3 regions of the Stenotrophomonas sp. YJH_SMC_46 genome follow, and region 1 is predicted to be linked to each of the others. Evidence: predicted binding sites of a transcription regulator. Region 1 holds the regulator's gene; each other region holds the start of a gene.
What was found. Region 1 encodes FliA, which starts transcription of late flagellar genes. Its sites were predicted from a motif close to TAAAGTTTNNCNNNCNNNGGCCGATAA; they were not measured.
Positions count from the first base shown of each region.

Region 1 (3,202 bases):
CTTCGGCAACGCCCTGTCTGTGGCCGTGGACCATGCCCTGCCGATCACCTGGGTGACCGATGGCCAGGACGTCCCGGAGGACCTGCACCGGGCCAGTGCAGCCAATCTCGTACTTCGCCTTGAAGATTTGCGCCGAGCGGCCGATATGCCCTGCAACCCGGAGTTGAACCATGCCGTCGCGTGAGTACGCCAAGCTGACCAAGACCTTCCCGCTGTCGGCCACCCGCAGCGAGCCGCTCGGCCCTGTGCGCACCATCGCGGTGACCGGCGGCAAGGGCGGCGTGGGCAAGACCAACGTCTCGGCCAACCTGGCTGTGGCGCTGGCGGGCATGGGCAAGCGCACGCTGCTGCTGGACGCCGACCTGGGCCTGGCCAACATCGACGTGATCCTGGGCTTGAACCCCACCTTTACGCTGGCCGACCTGGTGGCCGGCCGCTGCTCGCTGGACGACGTCATCGTCGAAGGCCCGAACGGCGTGCTGGTGGTCCCGGCCGCTTCCGGCCGCCGGCACATGGCCGAGCTGGCCCCGGCCGAGCATGTCGGCCTGGTCAACGTGTTCTCCGAACTGGAACGCGAGCTGGACATCATGGTGGTCGATACCGCCGCCGGCATCACCGACGGCGTGCTGACCTTCTGCCAGGCCGCGCAGGACACCGTGGTGGTGGTCTGTGACGAACCGGCCTCGATCACCGACGCCTACGCACTGATCAAGGTGCTGTCGCGCGAGCGCGGCGTGGACCGCATCCAGGTGGTGGCCAACATGGTGCGCGACCCCAACGAGGGCCGCGTGCTGTACGAAAAGCTGACCCGCGTGTGCGAGAAGTTCCTCGCCGATGTCTCGCTGAACTACCTGGGCTGCGTGCCGCAGGACGACTGGCTGCGCCTGTCGGTGCAGCGCCAGCAACCGGTGGTGAAGGCCTACCCGTCCAGCCCGGCCGCGCTGGCGATCACCGAGATCGCGCGCCGCACCGCACGCTGGCAGGCGCCGACCGAACCGCGTGGCGGCGTCGAGTTCTTCCTCGAGCGCATTCTCAAGCAGCGCGGGGTGGCCGCATGAAAGGCGCAGCCCAGTACCGGGAGGTCCAGCGCTCGGCGGCCAACGAGGTCATCTCCCAGCACTCGGACCTGGTGCGGCGCATCGCCCACCACCTGGCCGCACGCCTGCCGGCGAGCGTGGAGGTGGACGACCTGATCCAGGCCGGCATGATGGGGCTGATCGAAGCGTCGCGCAGCTACGACGCCGACCAGGGCGCCTCGTTCGAGACCTACGCCTCGATCCGCATCCGCGGTTCGATGATCGACGAGATCCGCCGTGGCGACTGGGTGCCGCGCTCGGTGCATCGCCGCGCACGCGACGCCGCTGCCACCATCCGCCGCCTGGAACAGAGCACCGGCCGTGCCGCCAGCGCCACCGAAGTGGCCGCCGCGATGGAGATGCCGCTGCCCGAATACCTGCGGCTGATGGAAGACGCCGCGCGTGGCCAGGTGCTGAGCCTGGAGTCACGCATCGAGGACCAGGGCGAGCTGGATACCGTCGCCCAGGGCGGCCCGACGCCGCAGCAGGTGCTGGAGCGCGGCGAGTTCGGCCGCGAGCTGGGCAAGGCCATCGGCCACCTGCCCGAGCGCGAACAGCTGGTGCTCTCGCTCTATTACGAGCAGGAACTGAACCTGAAGGAGATCGGCGCGGTGCTCGGCGTGAGCGAGTCGCGGGTCTGCCAGATACACGGCCAGGCCGTGCTGCGCCTGCGTGGACGATTGAAGATTTTCGAGGCGGCCGACGCCGGCCTGGAAGAGTGAACATGCCCGAGGCGGCTGCCCCCGGCCACCCGGAATGAACAACAAAGGAACTCTGCTTTGAACAAGAACATGCGCATCCTGATCGTCGACGACTTCTCGACCATGCGTCGCATCGTCAAGAACCTGCTGGGCGATCTTGGCTTCACCAATACCGCCGAAGCCGAGGACGGGCATGCCGCGCTGTCGCTGCTGCAGAGCCAGTCGTTCGATTTCGTCGTCACCGACTGGAACATGCCGGTGATGACCGGCATCGAGCTGCTCAAGGCGATCCGCGCCGATGCCAAGCTGAAGACCCTGCCAGTGCTGATGGTCACTGCCGAAGCCAAGCGCGAACAGATCATCGAAGCCGCCCAGAACGGCGTGAACGGCTACATCATCAAGCCCTTCACCGCGCAGACGCTGGAAGAAAAGCTCGGCAAGATCTTTGAACGCCTGGCGGCCAGCGCCTGATGGATACCACGGTCGACAAGAACGCCCTCGCCCTGCGCCTGCAGGAAGCCCTGGACGCACTGGAGTCCGGTGACGAAGCTGCCTGGCGGCAACGCATCGACGGACTGGTCGCGCTGCGCACGCAGCCGATGATGAGCGGCCTGTCGCGGCTGGCCCGCGAGCTGGGACAGGCGCTGGGTGAACTACCGACCGTGCCCAGCGAGGCCGGTGAGCTGGATGACGCCTGCGCGCGCCTGGACCACGTGGTGGCGATGACCGAACAGGCCACCCACCGTACCCTGGACCTGGCCGAGGAATGCCGCAGCCTGACCGAACAGCTGCGTGCCGAAGGCCTGCAGCCAGGCCAGGACGCGCAGCTCGAGCGCATCCGCCACAACCTGACCGAGATGGCCCTGACCCAGAGCTACCAGGACCTGACCGGGCAGATCATCCGCCGCGTGGTCGGCATTGTCCGCCGCGTCCACGAAGGCTTCGGCGCACTCGGCCTGCCGCCGGAACAGCATCGCACCGACCCGGCACTGGCCGGGCCGGCACTGAAGGGACTGGACCGCCACGCGGTCTCGCAGAACGACGCCGACGACCTGTTGTCGGATCTGGGGCTGTAAGCATGAGCGCGGTATCCGACGACATCACTGCCGATTTCATCATCGAGGCGCAGGAGATCCTGGACCGCCTCGGCGAACAGCTGGTGTCGCTGGAGCAGGCACCGCAGGACAGCGACCAGCTCAATGCGGTGTTCCGCGGCTACCACACGCTCAAGGGCGGCGCCGGCTTCCTCGGCGTCACTGCCATGGTCGAGCTGTGCCACGCCGCTGAGGAGGCGCTGGGCGCGGCGCGCGCCGGCCAGGCCGTGCTGCAGGCCCACCACTTCGACGCGGCCCAGCAATCACTGGATTACCTGCAGTCGATGCTGGACGCCGTGTCGTCCGGCACCGAGCCGGGCTATGCGCCGCC
Region 1 is NZ_JCAFTO010000008.1:27,705-30,906, forward strand. It holds gene flhF (flagellar biosynthesis GTPase FlhF) at 1-184, shown strand, start outside; gene AC5P8C_RS19715 (MinD/ParA family ATP-binding protein) at 171-1,058, shown strand; gene AC5P8C_RS19720 (RNA polymerase sigma factor FliA) at 1,055-1,798, shown strand; gene cheY (chemotaxis response regulator CheY) at 1,856-2,248, shown strand; gene AC5P8C_RS19730 (protein phosphatase CheZ) at 2,248-2,853, shown strand; gene AC5P8C_RS19735 (chemotaxis protein CheA) at 2,856-3,202, shown strand, end outside.

Region 2 (3,202 bases), on a different contig from region 1:
TCGTGGCAGGTGAAGCGGGCCTGCACGCCCATCCGTTGCGCCAACGCGGTCGCCAGTTCCAGTGATGGACCGCGCGGTGAGCGCGCATCGCCCTGTGCCAGCACAGGGTTGCCCAGGTTGATCGCCACGCGCAGGAAGCCGTGCGGTGCCAGCGTACGTCGATGGTCGGACAGGGACATGCAGGACTCCGCGCTGAGGGCGCTCCCAGCATGCCATTGCTGCCCTGCAAGGGGGTACCAGTGTCCGGTTATGCTGCGGGCATGAACCCCATCCTGCATGTCGAAATACCGGTCAGTGATCTGGGCCGGGCCATCACGTTCTACCAGCGGTGGCTGCAGGTGGCGGTGGACGAACCCATCGTGCTGCACGACTGCCGGATGGCCTACCTGCCGTTTTCCGATGAGGCCGCCGGTGCCAGCATGGCGCTGGTGCGGGGGGCCGACTATCTGCCCTCCGTCCACGGTGCGCGCATCTACATCGGGGTTGATGACCTGGAGGTGAGCCTGGAGCGTGCACTGCAAGCGGGCGCTGCGCTGCGCTTCGGACCGGCCGACGCGGGCGACTGGCGCGTGGCCGAGATCTTCGACAGTGAAGGCAACCGTATCGCGCTGCAGGCGCGCGCGGTTGCGTAGAGCCGAGCCCATGCTCGGCTGCTGTTGACCCAGCAGCCCAAGCTCAGCCGAGCATGGGCTCGGCGCTACAAGGTTGCGGCGCGTGAGCGCTGCAGCCAGTCGTTGATCGCCGGGTCCAGCCGTGGGTCGTCCGGCAACTGCATGCCGAAGCGTTGCTGCAGTACCTCGCGCACGTCGGCAACATCGTGCAGCGGACGCTTGTCCGGTACCTGGCCGGGGCGGTACTCGGTGTAGTTGCCGCTGCCGATCGTGCGGCGCCAGTCCGGCCCGGTCAGCGATGCGCGCAGCTGGCCGGGGAAGCTGGAATCGGGATGGGTGCACACGTACCAGTTGCCCACCACGTTGTCGATTGGTGCCGGCGCCTGCAGGTCGAACCGATACATCGCCCGCCAGCCATCGTGGGACTCGGCCGACAGCACGAAATCACCGTTGCCAGGCAGTCGGCGCAGCAGGTAGCGCTCGTGCGGCGTGGCCTGTGGCTGCGGATCATGCAGGCGCAGCGGCACGGTCGGGGTCAGGCTGCCGAAACCGGCATCCACCAGCCAGTCATCGCCGTCCACCTGCACGCGCAGCAGCAGGTGGGTGCGTGCGGTCAGTTCGCCGTCCTGGGCGGCCAGCAGCACGCGCGCGCTCAACGGCTGTGCATCGAAGCCCAGCGCCTGCAGCAGTGCCAGCAGGCCGCCATTGAGTTCGAAGCAGTAGCCGCCACGACGGTCGTCGAGCAGCTTGCGCTGCACGCTGTCCAGGTCGATCGGTACTGCATCGCGCAGCAGGCAGCTGAGGGTTTCGAACGGCAGCAGTGCGTTGTGGCGCTGCTGCAGCAGGGTCAGGCCCGCCAGCGTCAGCGGTGGCGGTGCATCCAGCTGCAGGCGTTGCAGGTAGCGGGGGACATCGAGCGTCGTCATGCGCGCGCCGGGCGGGGGAGGGAGATCTACTGTGCTCCCCCAACCGGGGTTGAGGTCAAGCATTGCGCGGGTGTCATCCCCCTGTCGCCTGTGCCGGGTACAAAGGCCGCGTCCGCCAGCAATCGGTGGGAGTGGACCAGGAGCGCCCTAAAGTTGTCCTGAGTCAGGCCGATACAGATGCGTCTTTCCGCCTGGAGTCTGTCATGTCGGCCGTTGTCCCCCACCTCCGGTCCCTGCGCACGCGCCTTGCTGCGTTGCACTCGGCGTCCCCCGGGCTGCTGCGCTGGCTGCAGCCACATCGGCTCAGCGTGGCCAACAAGCTCAAGGCCACACTGTGGATCTGCGGCCTGGGCCTGGTGGCGATCGCTGCTGTCTACGCCTGGACTGGCCATGCCAACGCACTGGCTGCGCGCAGCCAGGCCAGCTACCAGCGCGGCAGCGATCTGGCTGCCAGCCTGTCCACGCGGGTGGCCGAAGCGCGTCGCCTGCAGGCCCAGTATGCACGCAGTTTCGATGATGCCGACCGCGCGCAGCTGTTGGCCACGCAGAAGGCGTTGCAGACCGATCTGCAGGCGCTGCGCGCGATGCCGATGGATGCTGGCCGACGCAAGGCTCTGCAGGCGCTGACCGAAGCCGCCGACGCGTTCTCGCAGGGTGTGGCCGCCCTGTTCGAACGGGTCGACGAGATGGGCCGTGGTGATGCCGGCCTCGCTGCGCAGCTGCAGCAGGCCGCCGACACTCTGCAGGCGCAGGTGGATGTGCAGCAACGGCCCGCGCTGGCGCTGTCCCTGCAGAAGATGCGAAGGCAGGAGGCACTGCTGCTGCTCGACGGTGATTCCACCCACGCCGACCGCGCCAGCGAGGAGAAGCTGCCGTTCGACCTCGCGCTGGCGGGCCTGCCTGCGGATGTGCAGGACACCCTGCGCACCGGGATGGAGGCGTATCAGGCCGCATTGCTGGGGTATGCCGCTGCCCGTGTCGGCCTGGATGTGGAAGCGCAGTCGCTGCTGGGTGCCGCTGCGGACGTAGCGCCTGCACTGGCCGCATTCCAGCGGGCGCAGGTGGCGGCGCTGGCCACGGCGCAGGCACGCCAGCAGGCCGGCGCGCGCGCCATGAGCGTGCTGTTCGCACTGACCCTGCTGCTGGTGGCCGGCGTGCTGATCACCAGCCTGGTGCTGGTGCTGCGTGCGGTGCGCCGGCCGATCCAGGACACCCTGCGCTTCGCCAGCGACATCGCCGACGACCGCCTCGACACCACCCTGCGTGTCTACAACGCCAACGACGAGATCGGCCAACTGGCCCAGCGCCTGGTCGACATGCAGCAGCGCCTGCGCGCACGCATCGAGATCGAGCGTGCGGTGGCCCGCGGCAACACCCGCGTGCGCCAGGCATTGGACAGCGCGCAGACCGGCCTGATGGTGATCGATGCGGAAGGGCAGGTCGCCTACGCCAACCCGGCATTGCTGCAGCTGCTTGAACTGACGAACGAAGCGCTGGTGGGCAGCGACGCGGTACGCCTGCATCCGGCGTTGGCCAGCCTGGCCGGCGTACGCCACAGCGAGGAGCGCGAGATCGGCCATGCCGGCGTGCGCTACCAGCTGATCGCCAATGCCATCACCGACGAAGGGCATTTCCTCGGCGTGGCAGTGGAGTGGCGCAGCCGCG
Region 2 is NZ_JCAFTO010000002.1:381,410-384,611, forward strand. It holds gene AC5P8C_RS06780 (transporter substrate-binding domain-containing protein) at 1-179, opposite strand, end outside; gene AC5P8C_RS06785 (VOC family protein) at 261-632, shown strand; gene AC5P8C_RS06790 (arylamine N-acetyltransferase family protein) at 698-1,537, opposite strand; gene AC5P8C_RS06795 (methyl-accepting chemotaxis protein) at 1,741-3,202, shown strand, end outside.
Region 2: AC5P8C_RS06795 (methyl-accepting chemotaxis protein) is a predicted target of FliA. The motif match lies at 1,686-1,712, and genes of this name have one in related genera.

Region 3 (3,202 bases), on a different contig from region 1:
CTGCACGCGGAAGCTGGCCACGGTCTGCAGCAGCTGCGCCGACTGTTCTTCCATGCTGCGTGCCGCCGCCGATGCCTCCTCGACCAACGCGGCATTCTGCTGGGTGCCCTGGTCAATCAGATCGACGGCCTGGTTCATCTGCTGGATATCGTCGCTCTGCTGCTGCGCGGCCGTGCTGATTTCGCTCATCAGGTCACTGACCCGGCGCACGTTTGTCACAATCTCATCCATGGTGCGGCCCGCGCTCTCGACCTGCGCGGTACCGGCGCCGACATTGGCCACCGACGCATCGATCAGGTGCTTGATCTCCTTGGCTGCGCTGGCCGAACGCTGCGACAGCTCACGGATCTCGGTGGCAACCACGGCGAAGCCACGACCATGTTCACCGGCGCGCGCGGCCTCCACCGCTGCGTTCAGCGCAAGAATGTTGGTCTGGAAGGCGATGCCGTCGATCACCCCGATGATGTCGACGATGCGCCGCGATGAGGCATTGATCACCGCCATCGTCTCGACCACCTCATGCACCACATTGCCGCCCCGCGCGGCGACATCGGCTGCCCCACCGGCCAGCTGGCTGGCCTGGCGGGCATTGGTTGCGGTGCGCTGCACCGTCTCGGCAAGACCCTTCATCGACACCGCAGTCTCCTCCAGCGAGGCCGCCTGCTGCTCGGTGCGCTGCGACAGGTCGCTGTTGCCCTGCGCGATTTCAGTCGCACCCACGGCGATGGTGTCGGCCGCGAACTTGATCTGGCCGATGATCGCGGCCATCGCCTCGACCAGCGAATTCACGCCTTCGCACAACTCGGCAATCGGCCCGCTCTTGTCGGCGGTGGCTACGCGCTGGGTCAGGTCACCCAGCTTGGCGGCAGCCACCACCTCTCGGGTCTGCGCCACGGCGCGCTGCATGGCCTGGTTCTCGTGCACCTGCGCGGTGATGTCGGCGGCATACTTCACGACCTTGAACGGCTTTCCGTTGAGGTCCAGGATGGGGTTGTAGGAAGCCTGGATCCAGACCTCGCGCCCGTCCTTGCCCAGGCGCCGATACTGGCCCGCATCATATTCGCCGCGCCCAAGTTTCTCCCAGAACTGGCGATATTCCACGCTGCTGCGATGCCCGGGCTCGACAAACAACGAATGGTGCTGCCCGCGCACTTCGTCCAGGCTGTAGCCGGTGGCGGCGAGGAAATTGTCGTTGGCCGACAGGATGCGGCCATCCATGCTGAACTCGATCACCGCCTGCGACTTGGCGATCGCGGCCAGTTGCCCCGCCGTGTCGGCCACCTGCAGCTTCTGCGCGGTGATGTCGGTCGCGAACTTGACCACCTTGTACGGCCGCCCCTGGCGGTCCAGCACCGGGTTGTACGAGGCCTGGATCCAGATCTCGCGCTGGCCCTTGCCGAAGCGGCGGTACTGTCCGGCGTCATATTCGCCGCGCCCCAAGCGCGCCCAGAAGTCGCGGTACTCGGCGCTGCGCGCCTGCTCGGGGTCGACGAACAGGGAATGATGCCTGCCCTGGATCTCCTCCAGCCGGTACCCCATCGCCTGCAGGAAATTGTCATTGGCCTGCAGGATGGTTCCGTCGAGCGCGAACTCGATGACGGCCTGCACGCGATGCAGCGCGGCCACCTGCGCCTCCAGCTCGGTGCGGTCGGTCATCGCCTTCGCTGTGCCGGTGCGTTGCTGCGGCGCCAGCACGCCAAGCAGCGTACGCCACGGCGACCATCGGGTATGCAGCTCGTCCGGCGCCTGCGCGCCTGCCGTGAAGCCTGGAATGAGCATTGTCTGATCCTCGGTGTCCGGTAAGCGGTTGTGACCCGCCGGGCGGAATGCCCGGCGGCAACATCAGTTGCCAGGGACTACAGGTGCCCACGGCACCTCTCGAGCGACTGCCAAGAACGTCTGCTGCGGGTGCGATCGGCATCTGGAAGCGGCGGAACACACTGCGCGGACCGCCCATGGGGGGCAGTCTGGGGTCCTGCGGCGGGTAACTGAAGCGGGATCCAGAGGGAGTATCGGCGATGCCGTCGGCCGCTTTAGCGGCATTCCGCGACGTCCGTCGCAACTCCGTCCATTACAGGCGGAATGCGGTGGACAATTGCCGTGTACTTCACACCTTTCTCACGTGCCTCCGCCTTCACACCGAGGCATTGGGCCAATGAACGGCTGGACCGGATCCGTTCCGCCACCGGTTGGCGGAACGCTGTACAGCGCAGGCGCCGGGAGGCAGCCGACCACATCGCCGACAGAAGGATGCAGCTCAAGGAAAAAAGGTTTACATGACCGATGCGGGGTTCGCCCGCAGGGGAAAACGACCAGCATGAAGGTCCCGCAGGATGCTCATCTACATGGAGATCGCATGTCCCCTCGCTTTGCCAGCCTTCTTCTCCTGGCCCTATGCAGCAGCAATGCGCTGGCCACCGGCACCGCCTATCGACCGGCCTTCCACCCGGACCAGCTGAAGGGACCGCCCGCAGGACGCCCGAACGAAGTGCTGGTGCTGGGCAGCCCACACCTGTCCAGCCTGCCGGAGACCTTCACGCCGGCGATGCTGGAACCTCTGCTGCAGCGCCTGGAAGCCTGGCGGCCCACCGCGATCGCAGTGGAGAACCTGTCCGGCCTGCAGTGTGACTTCATGCGCCGCAATCCGGCCCGATACGCGGAGAGCGTCGCGGACTACTGCGTCGATCCGGCACCGGCGCAGGCCGCCACCGGTCTGGACGTGCCCAGCGCCAACGTGGAAATGGAACGCCTGCTTGCAGATTGGCCCAAGGCGCCAAGCGCTGCCCAGCGACGTCGCTTGGCTGCAGTCTTCCTGGCTGCGGGCGAGAGCAGCTCGGCAGTCGTCCAATGGCTGCGGCTGCCCCGGGAAGAGCGCCGTGCGGCCGACAGCCTGACTCCGGAGCTGGTGCAGTTCCTCGACACGCGCATGACCCGCCGCAACGAGGCCGTCCTGGTGGCCGGCGTGCTTGCCGCACGCCTCGGACTGGAGCGCCTGTGGTCGGTGGACGACCACACTGCGGATTCGCCCACACCGGAATCGCAGCAGAAGGCCTACGCTGCCGCCATACGCGGCGCCTGGGACAACGCCTTCGTCAAAGCACGCAGGGCGGCTGATGAACGGCTCGGAGCCAATCTTGTTCAGCCGGAAGGATTGCTCGCGATGTATCGCGCCTACAACGCACCCGAGACCGCGATGGTGGCG
Region 3 is NZ_JCAFTO010000001.1:530,314-533,515, forward strand. It holds gene AC5P8C_RS02455 (methyl-accepting chemotaxis protein) at 1-1,779, opposite strand, end outside; gene AC5P8C_RS02460 (DUF5694 domain-containing protein) at 2,357-3,202, shown strand, end outside.
Region 3: AC5P8C_RS02455 (methyl-accepting chemotaxis protein) is a predicted target of FliA. The motif match lies at 2,010-2,036, and genes of this name have one in related genera.